DNA from 4 places in the Mesobacillus sp. LC4 genome. Region 1 is predicted to be linked to each of the others. Evidence: predicted binding sites of a transcription regulator. Region 1 holds the regulator's gene; each other region holds the start of a gene.

Region 1 (3,132 bases):
TTCTGATCTAAGTACGAGCTGTAATTGCCAGGAAACTTTGTCAGCTGATGGCGGGAAATTTCATAAACCTGGTTGACGACCTTATCAAGGAAATAGCGGTCGTGGGATACAATCAGGATTGCCCCGTTGTAGCCCTGCAAATACTGCTCAAGCCACGATAGCGTATCAATATCAAGATGGTTCGTCGGTTCATCGAGAATCAAAATATCCGGACGGGTCAATAAAAGTTTCGCCAATGCGAGTCTAGTTTTTTGTCCTCCGCTTAAAGTGGATATTTTTGTGGAATAATCAAAAGAATGGAAGTTAAGGCCGTGAAGGACGGAACGAATATCGGCTTCATATTGGTAGCCGCCTTTTTCCTTGAACTGGACCTGAAGCAGGTCATAATCTTTTAAAACCCTGTCGTATTCTGTCTGGTTAGAAAGAATGTCAGGATCCGACATCTTTTCTTCCAATCTGCGCAATTCTTTTTCCATGCTGTGCAGATAGTCAAAAACGGCCAGCATTTCATCCCAGATGCTTTTCTCGGATTCCAGCCCGGTATTCTGGGCGAGATAGCCAATCATCGTCCCTTTAGGACGGATGATTTCACCGCCATCATGGGATTCATACCCGGCAATGATCTTCAGCAGGGTTGATTTTCCTGCTCCGTTTCTTCCAACAAGCGCAACACGGTCGTTGGTCTGTATTTCAAACTTTATATTCGATAAAATAAGATCAGCAGCAAAATATTTTGATAGCTGATTAACCTGTAATAAAATCATTGTTTTCACCTCTATTGCCTTAGAGATAGTGTAACCCATTAATATAGGCACGGCAATATGTGCGAACTGCTATAGGTTATATGGTATTGAAATTTCACTATGTATTGTGAACACTGAAACAAAGTTCACACACAAGTTTGACAAAATAGTGTATCATTTGATAGAAAGGAGCTTACATATGGCAGAATTTACTCATTTTAACGAAGAGGGCAGAGCAAAGATGGTCGATGTCAGTGAAAAACCGGAGACGGTCCGTACGGCAGTCGCCCATTCAAGCATAACCGTGAATGAAGATATATATGTGAGAATCACTGAAAATAAAATGAAAAAAGGGGATGTACTGGCTGTCGCGCAGGTAGCAGGCATCATGGCGGCGAAAAAAACGTCTGAAATCATCCCGATGTGCCACCCGATTCCACTGACAGGGATTGACCTTTCATTCGATTGGGAGCAAAATGGAAATGACTATGTTTTAAATATCGCCGCAGCTGTAAAAACAAAAGGGAATACAGGTGTGGAAATGGAAGCGTTAACAGCAGCTTCAGCATGTGCGCTGACTGTTTATGATATGTGCAAGGCCGTTGATAAGGGCATGGTAATCGGAAAGACCTATCTGGTCGAAAAAACCGGTGGTAAGAACGGCGATTTCAAGAGAGAAGAAAAGTTGAGATAGAAATACGGACAGGGTGGAGGATGGAGAATGACGAATGATGCTATGAAGATTCCGCAGGCAACCGCAAAACGTTTGCCGCTGTATTACCGGTTCTTATTGAACTTGCATTCTTCAGGTAAGCAAAGAGTATCATCAGCGGAATTAAGTGAAGCGGTAAAAGTGGATTCAGCGACAATCCGCAGGGATTTTTCCTACTTTGGAGCTTTGGGTAAAAAGGGGTACGGCTACAATGTCAATTACCTGCTGACCTTTTTCCGAAAGACACTGGATCAGGATGAATTGACGAAGGTTGCCTTGATCGGAGTCGGTAATCTGGGAACAGCGTTTCTGAACTACAATTTTTCAAAGAACAATAATACGAAAATCGAGATTGCCTTTGACGTAGATCCAGGTAAAGTGGGCACGAAGATTGGTGACGTAGCAGTGTACCATATGGATGATCTCGACAAAGTTGTCGTAGAGGAAGGCATCCAGGTGGCAATTCTGACAGTCCCGTCTGCTGTCGCACAGCCGATAACAGACCGATTGGTGCAGGCAAATATCAAGGGAATCCTGAACTTCACGCCGGCGAGGCTGAATGTGCCTTCATCGATCAGGATCCATCATATTGATTTGGCAGTTGAATTGCAATCATTGATCTATTTCTTAAAGCATTACCCGACAGATACCGAACCAACAGAATCGGCAGAATAAAAAGTAGCTCCTTCAGAGGAAGGAGCTACTTTTTCTGTATATTCTTCAATTTGAAATGAAAAAGGATCATCCTGATGCCAGAACCAAAGTCGAACGTGGCAAGAGCCACTAGTAAGTAGCTGAAGAATCCCCATCCTGAATCGTTTACATTCTGGATGGCGAAATAGGTGAATAAGCTGCCTAACAAGATGTAGACAATGCCTGAAAATAAAGGCGATTGTTTCATAACTTAGAATCCCCCAATAAAACCTTGAATTTTCTCTGCTTCTTTTATCATTCTCTCAATGTCTTCCCTAAATACGGATTGAAGCAGGACAACCATTGTATTCATTGTAACATGGGCGATGATTGGCACGATGATCCGCTTTGTTTTTACATAAAGGAAAGCAAAAGTGAACCCCATTGCAGAGTACAAGATCACATGCTCTGGTTCCATATGTGCAAGCGCAAAAATAACAGAGCTGATCAATCCAGCGAAAAAGAAATTCATTTTCTTATGCAGGCTGCCGAAAATGATCTTACGGAAGACGATTTCCTCTAATATAGGGCCGATGATCGAACTGACCAAAATGACAACCGGGAACATTTCAATCAGCTTAATGATTTCCTGTGTATTCTCAGAGCCCATTTCGATGCCAAGCATATTCTCGATATTGGCGGCGATTGATTGCGCGAACAGTGCGAGGAATACACCTGCGAAAGCCCAGGCGGCTGAGCTTGCTGGAGAGGACGCATCACGTAAGTCCGCATGAGATCTGCGTTCTTTCCTTAAAAGCAAAAGCACGATGACTAGTGTCAGTGAAAAGCTGATCACAAGCCAGTATGGAATCGAGAGGGTCTCCATTTCCTCCAGGCTCTTTCCCATCGCAGCACCGGTGAAGGCGACAATCGGGATGCCAATCAGGCTTGAAAGCTGCATGACGATATAGGCGATAATGATGTACCAGTATTCCTTTTTCAATAGAAAAACTCCTTATCAATGCAGATAATGTATGTCCTGAA
Region 2 (3,132 bases), on a different contig from region 1:
GGGAAAATCATCTTCTGGCCGGTCACTTCATCATACTGTCCGTCCTTGACCATTTGCTCAAGCTCTTTCCAGTTGAACAGGACGATAAAGTCACGGTCTGCCTGGGAAGCATTGATCTCCAGATTGGTTGTTGCTTCTTCGGTGTTATAAGTGGTCATGACTGCCCAATCCTTGGATACCTTTTTCCCTGCATCTGAGAGGTCATAGGACCAAGGCGGAAGGGCGACCTGGTAGGCAATGTTCAATTTCTCATTTTTCTCATCGAAAGTGACAGCTGACATGACTCCGCGGTACTTTTCGCTATAGTCGTCAAGCGGTGCATACTCTCTTCCGATTGGCACTGCGAAACGGGTTGGCAGGAACATATATTCAGTGTTTTCTGTAACAAACGCTGCGCAGTGAGGACCGCTTGTATTCGGTACATCAATGATGTCCTTCACAGTGAATGTTTCAAGGTTCATGACGGCTGCGCGGCTGTTGCCGACATCAGTCGCAAACATGTATTTGCCGTCATAATCACCATCTGTTTCTGAAAATGCCGGGTGGTGAAGATCTCCCCAGGTATAGCCGCCCATCATTTCTTTGGAGTGTTTATCAAAGCCATATCCTGTTGCCGAATCCGGGCTGAATACCGGTACTGTCCTGATATGCCTCATGGATGGCACGCCATAAATAAACATCTGTCCTGAGTGTCCGCCTGATGCAAATAAGTAGTATTCATCCTTTTCACCGAACGGCACGTATACCTTTTCAGCATTCGTCTTGTTTTTGCTGTTGTCCGCGATCGCCTGGCCTGGATTCCCAGGAGAAAAATCAGCGAAGAAAACTGTTGCAGCCAGGAGCCCGGTTGCAAGTCCCGAGGCAATTGGTAACCATTTTTTCATCAACCTTGCACCACCTTAATTATTTTTTAGAAGCTTCTTCTAAAAGTTTGACTACTTCAGAAATCTCTTGTTCTGTTAGTGGATTTCCACCAATAACTCCTGACATGACCGCTGATGTAGGCTCTTTTAAGAACTGATCAATCGGTTTGCCGTGCTTTCCTTCAACATTTTCAAATGCCTTTGATAAGTCAGGTCCAGTCGCTCCGCCTGTCAAATTCAAGGAAGATACGGAGTGGCAGCTTAGGCAGCCTTTGGATTGTAAAATGTTTTTGTCTGCAGAAACTGTTTCAGCAGACGACTGATCATCCTTCTTCTCTTCTTTGATGTCATCCGCAGGCTTTGATTCCTCCGGCTTTTCGGAAGCGGTTTCATTAGTGGCTGTTTCATTACTGCCGCCAACAACAGCGAATGCAACGTAACCGAGTCCGAGGCCAATCAGGGCACTTATGATAAAACTGATTAAAGCTTTTTGCATGGACTTCATTACCCCCTTATTGAATGATTTCATTAACATCGTACATGGGGATGAGGGGTGAAAAGTGTGATGCAGTTCACATTACAAGAGGGGAATTGTGAAAGGTATTTGAACAGGATGTGTCTAAATTTTGAAGAGCTCAATATTCATGATCAGAAGAAGGGAGCATAAGAAACAAAGAGATGGGTATAGAAAATGAAACGTAAAAAAGGTTTTTATGGGGTATTAGTTGAATTTGTCTATGAATATCTTTAAAAAACAGTGTGATGCAGGAAGTGATTGTTTGTTTAAAGTGAAGAAAAGATTATTGTTGATTCTGGCTCCATTGCTATTGGTCAGTATCCTTTTCATCTATGATGCAAATTTAAATGTGTATACTACTAAAGAAGGTGGCACCCTGGTTTATAACAATAAAGAATTCCACACTGGGTATGACACTCATAATCAGTTTTATCTGAATGGAGAAAGAAATTTTGAGATTGATAAATTGATTGGCAAAACAGATAACAGCAGGTTTTTTGGATTTAAAGAATCTGTTTGGAGTATTAAGGGTGAATCTGCAAATGAAGTGGTGTTCGTAAAAGGCTTGATGATTGAGGGGGTCTACAAGCGCAAATAAAAAACCACCTTTAAAAGGTGGGGTACATCATGAAAACTTATAGGTCCAGAAGCGTTCATTATTGAGCCATGCTATTGTTTGTGAATCCTTTTCCTTCAGTTTGTCAGCCATTTCCTCGAGCATCAGTTCAGTCTGGGAGCGGTGTGCACGGATCGCATCAAGTTTGATGTCGGCGACAGCGCTGATATTATGCACGATATCTGGTTCCCCGAGCTCTTCTACACAATTGCGCGAGAATGCAACGCAATGCAGTTTCGGCCTGTCTGCTTCAGGGATTTTTTCCACAGCACGCACGACGGCTGCACCTGTCGCCTCGTGGTCCGGGTGGACGGAGTAGCCAGGGTAGAAGGTGATGACGAGTGAAGGATTCAACTCTGTGATCAATGAAGACATGAGGTTAGTCAGCTTGTTCTCATCTTCGAACTCAACTGTTTTGTCACGGAATCCAAGCATGCGCAGGTCATTGATCCCCATCGCGCGAGCAGCGTCCTTCAATTCTTTTTTACGGATTGCCGGGAGGGTTTCCCGGTTAGCGAATGGCGGATTCCCCATATTCCGTCCCATCTGGCCAAGTGTCAAACAGGCGTAAGTGACAGGCGTTCCCATGTTAATATGGGATGCGATTGTGCCGGAAACACCGAATGCCTCATCATCGGGATGAGGGAAGATAACAAGTACTTGCCTCTCTTTTTCCATTGTAAAATCTCTCCTTCCAGTAAGGCCTTTCAAACCTCTTATTCGAACGGCGTTTCGCTTATTTCAAGGGCGACAGCCAGCTTTCCGTTAAAGTCATGGCCGGCAAGCAGCAGCCTTCCTTTATCATCAATTTCGAAGTGTGTGATTCCTTCCGCATAAACCCAGCCAAAAGGGATCTTCAATCCTGTACGGAAAGGACCATCCCCAGTAATCTTTGCGCGTTCATAGATTAGCTTCGCATTGCGGATGTACGCGCCTGAGGAGAAGAATGATTCATTATTATGGGATGCGTACGCACCATTTGTCGTTTCTAGGTGTACATAGACTTCCTTGTCTTTAAAACGATCCAGGGCTTCCTGGACTTCTGATAAAATCACCGGATCCATCTTTGTTCCTCCTTCCAGGGCTTTGATGTTTTTCAGTTTATATTAGCCGAATGAATGGCCTTCTATGAAAAA
Region 3 (3,132 bases), on a different contig from region 1:
GAGAAAGCGGGACCGGGAAATCTCGCGGGGCACACGCTGTGCATCTCGAGAGCACCCGGAGGTTAGGTCCATTCATTAAAGTCAATTGCGCCGCCATCCCCTCGAACCTGTTGGAAAGCGAATTATTCGGCTACGAGAAAGGTGCTTTTACCGGCGCTGTCCGGTCCCAGGAAGGCAAGTGCGCTGCTGCCGACAAAGGCACTCTATTTCTGGATGAAATCGGTGAGATCTCACTGGATGTGCAGGCAAAGCTCCTGCAATTCACCCAGGACAAGACCTTTACACCGCTCGGCACTTCCAGGGAGGTTTTTTCAGACGTTCGGATCATCGCGGCCACCAACCGTAATTTATGGGAGATGGTCCAGAATGGTGAGTTTCGTGAAGACTTGTACTACCGATTGAATATCATTGGCATCAAATTGCCTCCATTACGGGAGCGCATAGAAGACATTCCCTTGCTCGTCGAACAATTTCTGGAACAGTTTGAAGAAGAACATAGCGGCAGCTATTCAATTTCAAAAAATCTTTTAACAAAACTCACTTCCTATCCATGGCCAGGCAATATCCGTGAATTGCAAAATGCCTTATCCAGGGCAACCGTCCTCTCCCGGTCAGGACAATTGATTCTCGAGGATTTTCCTGAGGAGATCCAGAATCATTTTTCTGCAAAAGAGGCTGAAATATCTGATGCTCCTATCGAACTGACTGACGATTTTTCTTTACCAGAACATCTGGAAAAGGTTGAAAAAGAAGTGATCGAAACCGCTTTGACAAGCGAAAATGGAAACCAGGCACGTGCTGCCGAAGCACTCGGCATCACAAGGCAAGGTCTTCTGTACAAGATAAGGAAATACAAAATTCTCAGAAATAACAATGACCTATAAAAAAGCTGCCGGGAATTCCCGGCAGCTAATATATTTTAAAGGGGGAGTTAAATCTAGTTAAGCAGCGTTGCGTGTTATGTCTTCTTCCCGCTTGAAAACTGTTTTGCGGATGAATGGAACAACCCAGCGGTCTAAACCGTATTTACCTGCGTTGAATCCAGCGGCAAGGATGATGAATCCGAAGAAGATGTCTGTTGGGTTATGAGATACTGTTCCGGCAAGGAAGAAACTGAAGTTCATCACCAGACCGAAGAACATCGCAGCAGTTGTCAATGTACCAAGAATCAGACCAAGACCTACTAAGAATTCTCCTAACGGCACGATTGTATTGAACAGATCGACGTTCGGGATTGCAAAGCTTTCAAGGAAGTTCACGTACCAGCCGTACACCATGCTTCCATCTGGGCCTTTAACAGGATTCGCCACTGCGTTCTTCAAGTATCCAGATGCGTCGAAGCCTTCCCCAGTCAATTTACCCCAACCAGCTGTCATCCAGTTGTATCCTAGCCATACCCTAATGACAGTCAATATACCAGCAGCAACATTGTTTTCTCTTAGCCATTTTGCTAACATGTTCCTCACTCCAATAAGTTAATTAGTATTAGTACACTTATAAGATATCAAATTAATCTCGAAAATAGGGTTATTTGTGAATGATTTCACATTTCTGTTGAAATGTTTTGAACGAATCGTGACCACGCCCTTTAAACAGAATCTTTTTTTATAAAGTCTTCATTCCGCATCTTTTAAAAAAATTGCCTTCTCCCCTGCATATCCCTCCAGATTCTAGCCATCATAAAGACGACAATACCAACTAGGAGTGATCAGAATGAAAAAATCGATCATTATCGCAGGCTGTGCTGTTTTCACAATGGGCTTGGCCGGATGCGGTGCCAATAACAACGCAGCTGACAATAACCGTGATCAGCAGGTCGAAATCTCGCAGGTCAGACGCGGACCAGCTACAGAAAACAACAAGCTTCAGCTGGCAGATCGTGCAGAGCGTCAGGTTGAACAGATGCCAGAAGTAGACGACGCACGCGTCATTATCTCGGAAAACAACGCATATGTCGCTGTTCGCCTAGCGGACAATAATTTGGAGAACGACGGTAATGCAGAAATCAATGATGCTCTGGATGGAAACGGCAGGACTTTTGCCGAGAATGGACGAGTAGACCAGGATGACAGCCGTGATGGAAATGATGGAATCATTGACGGCAAAGGTGATGCCGGAAATGGAGATCGTCAAAATGCTGGCAACACAAATCGCAACAATGTTTTTGACAATGATAATAATAACGGCATGGGCAACATGAATGGAATTGGCAATACAGACATGAATGGAAACGCAGCTGGTAACACTATGAACGGCAAAAATGGGCAGCTGGAACAGCAAATCGAACAAAGAGTACGCCAGGCAAATAACAGAATCGACAATGTATACGTTTCGGTCGACCGTAACGCATACGACAGAATGGGTACATTCGCCGACGACATCCGCACCGACAGAAACAGGGACGGCATGTTCGAAGACTTCCGTGAGGCCATGGACGGCTTCTTCGGAAGGTGACACTTGAAAGCATAGGATTGGATTCCTATGCTTTTTGTAATTACTCAGTCAGTTCTGGAGGAACTATGTATAAAAAAGGCTGCCGGGTTTCCGGCAGCCAAATTATATAAAAGGGGGATTTAAATCAAGTTATACAGCGTTTCGTTTCACTTCTTCTCCGCGTCTGAATACTGTTTTGCGGATGTAAGGTACAACCCAGCGATCTAAACCGTATTTACCAGCGTTATAGCCTGCGAACAGAATGATGAAGCCGAAGAAGATGTCTGTTGGGTTGTGAGATACGGTTCCAGCCAGGAAGAAGCTGAAGTTCATCACCAGACCGAAGAACATCGCAGCAGTTGTCAGAGTTCCAAGGAGCAAACCAAGACCAACTAAGAATTCACCTAGCGGAACGATTGTGTTGAACAAGTCGACGTTCGGTAGTGCAAAGCTTTCAAGGAAGTTCACGTACCAGCCGTACACCATGCTTCCATCTGGACCTTTAACAGGATTCGCTACCGCGTTTTTCAAGTATCCAGATGCGTCGAATCCTCCAGTCAATTTACCCCACCCAGCAGTCATCCAGTTATATCCAAGCCATATTCTAATAACAGCCAATAGACCAGTAGCAACATTGTTTTCTCTTAACCATTTAGCAAACATGTTCCTCACTCCAATAATTTATTTTATTATTATTAC
Region 4 (3,132 bases), on a different contig from region 1:
GCTTGTTGATAAGGCTTTGAAACGATTCGGTACATTAAAAGGAAAGAAAATCGCCATGCTCGGCCTCTCCTTCAAACCGAATACGGATGATATGAGGGAAGCGCCGTCGATCAGGATCGCCCGCGCCATCACTGCTGCTGGTGCAAAGGTTACAGCATATGATCCGGTTGCAACAGGCAATGCAAGGAAGGTCATCGGTGACATCATCACTTACGTTGACTCTGCAGTTGAAGCTGCGACAGGTGCTGATGCTTTGTTTATAGTGACAGAATGGGATGAGTTCAAACAGCTTGATGTTGCTGTCCTATTGGATGTCATGAAGCAGCGAATCATCTTTGATGGCAGGAACTGTTTGGAGCAAGTCGTCCTTAAGATAGGGTGTCCAATTGAATATTATCCTGTCGGCAGGCCGGAGGTTATTATAAAAGATAAGAAAATATGACTTTATATCGAGAGTTGTCCAGCTCCAGCGCTTGTCGAGGCTGACTAAGATGCTCGCACTTTTCTTGAGAGGGAATGATTGAATTCATTCCTTCTTTTTGGTTTATGAATGTTACTAACTTGCTAATAAGGTAATCTTGAAAGTGTTTTTTAAAATGGAAGAACAGGGAATAGTAAGGGTGATTTGAAACGTAAGCGGAGGGGAAATTTGTGAGGCTTAATCTGCTCTTGATCGCCTTTTTTGGTTCATTATTATGTTTTATTATGATGTCTTATCTTGTACAGGCTGATCATTTGGTTAATTTCGACAAGACTGTCATTGATATGGTGCAGGGACTTGAAGCAGGGGTGCTGACTGCAGCGATGAAGTTCTTTACCTATATAGGTTCGACAAGATTGATCATCATCTTGACCATTCCGATTTTCTTATTCCTTTTTTTTGTTTTAAGGCTCAGAGGCGAAATCCTCATATTCCTGGCTGTTGTGTATATAACACCGATTCTGAACAGATTGCTGAAATTGTATTTTCTGCGTGCCAGACCAGATTTTCACCGGCTGATTGAAATAGGCGGATACAGTTTTCCGAGCGGCCATGCAATGAATGCTTTTTCTTTTTACAGTATCCTTGCTTTCCTGCTCTGGCGCCATGTCCCCACTCGACCGGGGAGAATCGTCGTCATCCTTTTCAGCAGTTTGATGATTTTTGCGATTGGAATAAGCAGGATTTATTTAGGTGTACATTACCCTAGTGATATCATCGGCGGCTTTCTTGCCAGCGGTCTGTGGGTCGCAGCAGTGATCTGGTTTTTCCAAAGATACATAGAAAGGCTGGAGATACCGAAAAGGGGGTACTGACAATATACTGTTTTACCGTTTTAACAGGCCCGATAATGGGAATGGAATGAAAGACACCTAATTGGAATACATATCATATTTCTCTCACATTTTTATTGTATAAAAGATTAAGGCAGAGGCTTACGAAGCAATGTGATTTAGTGAACAAACTTTTTCGAGGTGACTTTATGTATAAAAAACAAGAAAAAATGCTTATGTGGCTTGCTTTTATAGTGGCTGCCATAATGGGTCTGTCTTTTATCGGAAGAATTTTTGCTGGATAGAAAAGGGGTATTAAAAAAATGGGGAATGAAGAATCAGTTTTTTTCAGCCGTGTCTTGACGGAGCTTACATTATCCTTCCATATTATTTATGCCACTATAGGAGTGGGAATACCGCTCATGATCATGATCGCTCAGTGGCTTGGAATCAAGAAACAGGATGAACATTATATCCTGCTTGCTAGAAGGTGGACGCGCGGTTTTGTCATCACTGTAGCGGTCGGAGTTGTGACAGGAACGGCAATTGGCTTGCAGCTGTCATTGTTGTGGCCTAATTTTATGGAATTGGCAGGCAATGTCATTGCTCTTCCACTGTTCATGGAGACTTTCGCATTTTTCTTTGAAGCGATATTCCTTGGGATTTATCTTTATACTTGGGACCGGTTTGAAAATCAGAAGAAACACTTGCTGCTATTGATCCCTGTTGCGGTCGGGGCCTCATTTTCAGCGGTGTTCATCACAATTGTGAATGCATTCATGAATGCACCGCAAGGCTTTGACCTGGTGAATGGACAGCTGGTCAATATCAATCCGATTCTGGCGATGTTCAATCCTGCGATGCCGACAAAGGTTGCCCATGTGCTGGCGACTGCTTATATGACTTCGGCTTTTGTACTCGCTTCGATTGGCGCATTCAGGCTTTTAAAAGGATCCAATCATATCTACCATAAAAAAGCGTTATTCCTAACAATGAAAATCGGCTTGATCTTTTCGATTGCTGCTGCGGTCATTGGGGATTTCTCAGGTAAATACCTCGCAGAATACCAGCCGGAAAAGCTGGCAGCAGCGGAGTGGCACTTCGAGACTCATGAAGGAGCGCCGTTGATGCTATATGGTGTTCTTGATGACGGCGAAGTAAAATATGCGCTTAAAATTCCTTATGCGCTAAGTATTTTGGCACACAGCAATCCAAATGCTGAGGTCATTGGCCTTAATGAATTCCCTGAAGATGAAATCCCTCCACTGTATATCCATTATTTATTTGATGGAATGGTGACGATCGGGATGTGGATGATGGCCCTGTCGCTTGCTTATGTCGTGGGTGTGTGGATGAAATGGAGTTTTATCCGGACCAGATGGTATCGCTGGCTGATCGTCTTTGGCGGACCGTTGTCGATCGTGGCGATTGAGCTTGGCTGGTGGTTTGCTGAAGTCGGAAGGCAGCCCTGGATCCTTCGCGGAATCATGAAGGTTGAGGATGCGGCAACGACTAGCGGACAAGTCGATTTGATGCTGCTGCTGTTTGCAGGTTTATACTTAATCCTTGCCATCGGCAGCACAGTTGTCTTAACAAGGATGTTCCGGAAAAACACTGTTGAACAGGAACTGGAAGACAGGGAACTGGAGAAGGAAGGTGAGTTTCGATGACACTTGAAATAATCGGCATATCGGTTCTTTGGATATTTCTTTTTGGATATGTCATCGTCGCTTCCATCGATTTCGGGGCAGGTTTTTTCAATGCGTATAGCTTGTTCAGAGGAAAGCAGCATATCCTGACAGGAATCATTCAGCGATATTTATCTCCTGTCTGGGAAGTCACGAATGTATTCCTTGTATTTTTCTTCGTGGGAATTGT

The links. The regulator Rex, encoded in region 1, represses fermentation and respiration genes when NADH is low (regulators of the CRP and FNR family bind a similar motif). The targets are predictions, from matches to a motif close to TTGTGAAATATTTCACAA.
Region 2: a site for Rex is predicted at 1,424-1,441, ahead of AB5I83_RS07480 (cytochrome C). Genes of this name have one in related genera too.
Region 3: a site for Rex is predicted at 1,532-1,549, ahead of AB5I83_RS18535 (DoxX family membrane protein). Genes of this name have one in related genera too.
Region 4: a site for Rex is predicted at 1,427-1,444, ahead of AB5I83_RS20740 (cytochrome ubiquinol oxidase subunit I). Genes of this name have one in related genera too.

What each region holds. Positions count from the first base shown of each region.
Region 1 covers NZ_JBGCUB010000014.1:4,848-7,979, forward strand. The annotation lists gene AB5I83_RS22560 (ABC-F family ATP-binding cassette domain-containing protein) at 1-764, opposite strand, end outside; gene moaC (cyclic pyranopterin monophosphate synthase MoaC) at 943-1,437, shown strand; gene AB5I83_RS22570 (redox-sensing transcriptional repressor Rex) at 1,465-2,130, shown strand; gene AB5I83_RS22575 (YdiK family protein) at 2,156-2,356, opposite strand; gene AB5I83_RS22580 (CPBP family intramembrane glutamic endopeptidase) at 2,360-3,091, opposite strand.
Region 2 covers NZ_JBGCUB010000002.1:165,247-168,378, forward strand. The annotation lists gene nosZ (Sec-dependent nitrous-oxide reductase) at 1-884, opposite strand, end outside; gene AB5I83_RS07480 (cytochrome C) at 904-1,359, opposite strand; gene AB5I83_RS07485 (hypothetical protein) at 1,643-1,978, shown strand; gene bshB2 (bacillithiol biosynthesis deacetylase BshB2) at 2,006-2,674, opposite strand; gene AB5I83_RS07495 (YojF family protein) at 2,713-3,060, opposite strand.
Region 3 covers NZ_JBGCUB010000006.1:152,647-155,778, forward strand. The annotation lists gene AB5I83_RS18530 (sigma-54-dependent transcriptional regulator) at 1-884, shown strand, start outside; gene AB5I83_RS18535 (DoxX family membrane protein) at 942-1,457, opposite strand; gene AB5I83_RS18540 (YhcN/YlaJ family sporulation lipoprotein) at 1,714-2,454, shown strand; gene AB5I83_RS18545 (DoxX family membrane protein) at 2,584-3,096, opposite strand.
Region 4 covers NZ_JBGCUB010000009.1:35,047-38,178, reverse strand. The annotation lists gene AB5I83_RS20750 (UDP-glucose dehydrogenase family protein) at 1-442, shown strand, start outside; gene AB5I83_RS20745 (phosphatase PAP2 family protein) at 652-1,296, shown strand; gene AB5I83_RS20740 (cytochrome ubiquinol oxidase subunit I) at 1,578-2,924, shown strand; gene AB5I83_RS20735 (cytochrome d ubiquinol oxidase subunit II) at 2,921-3,132, shown strand, end outside.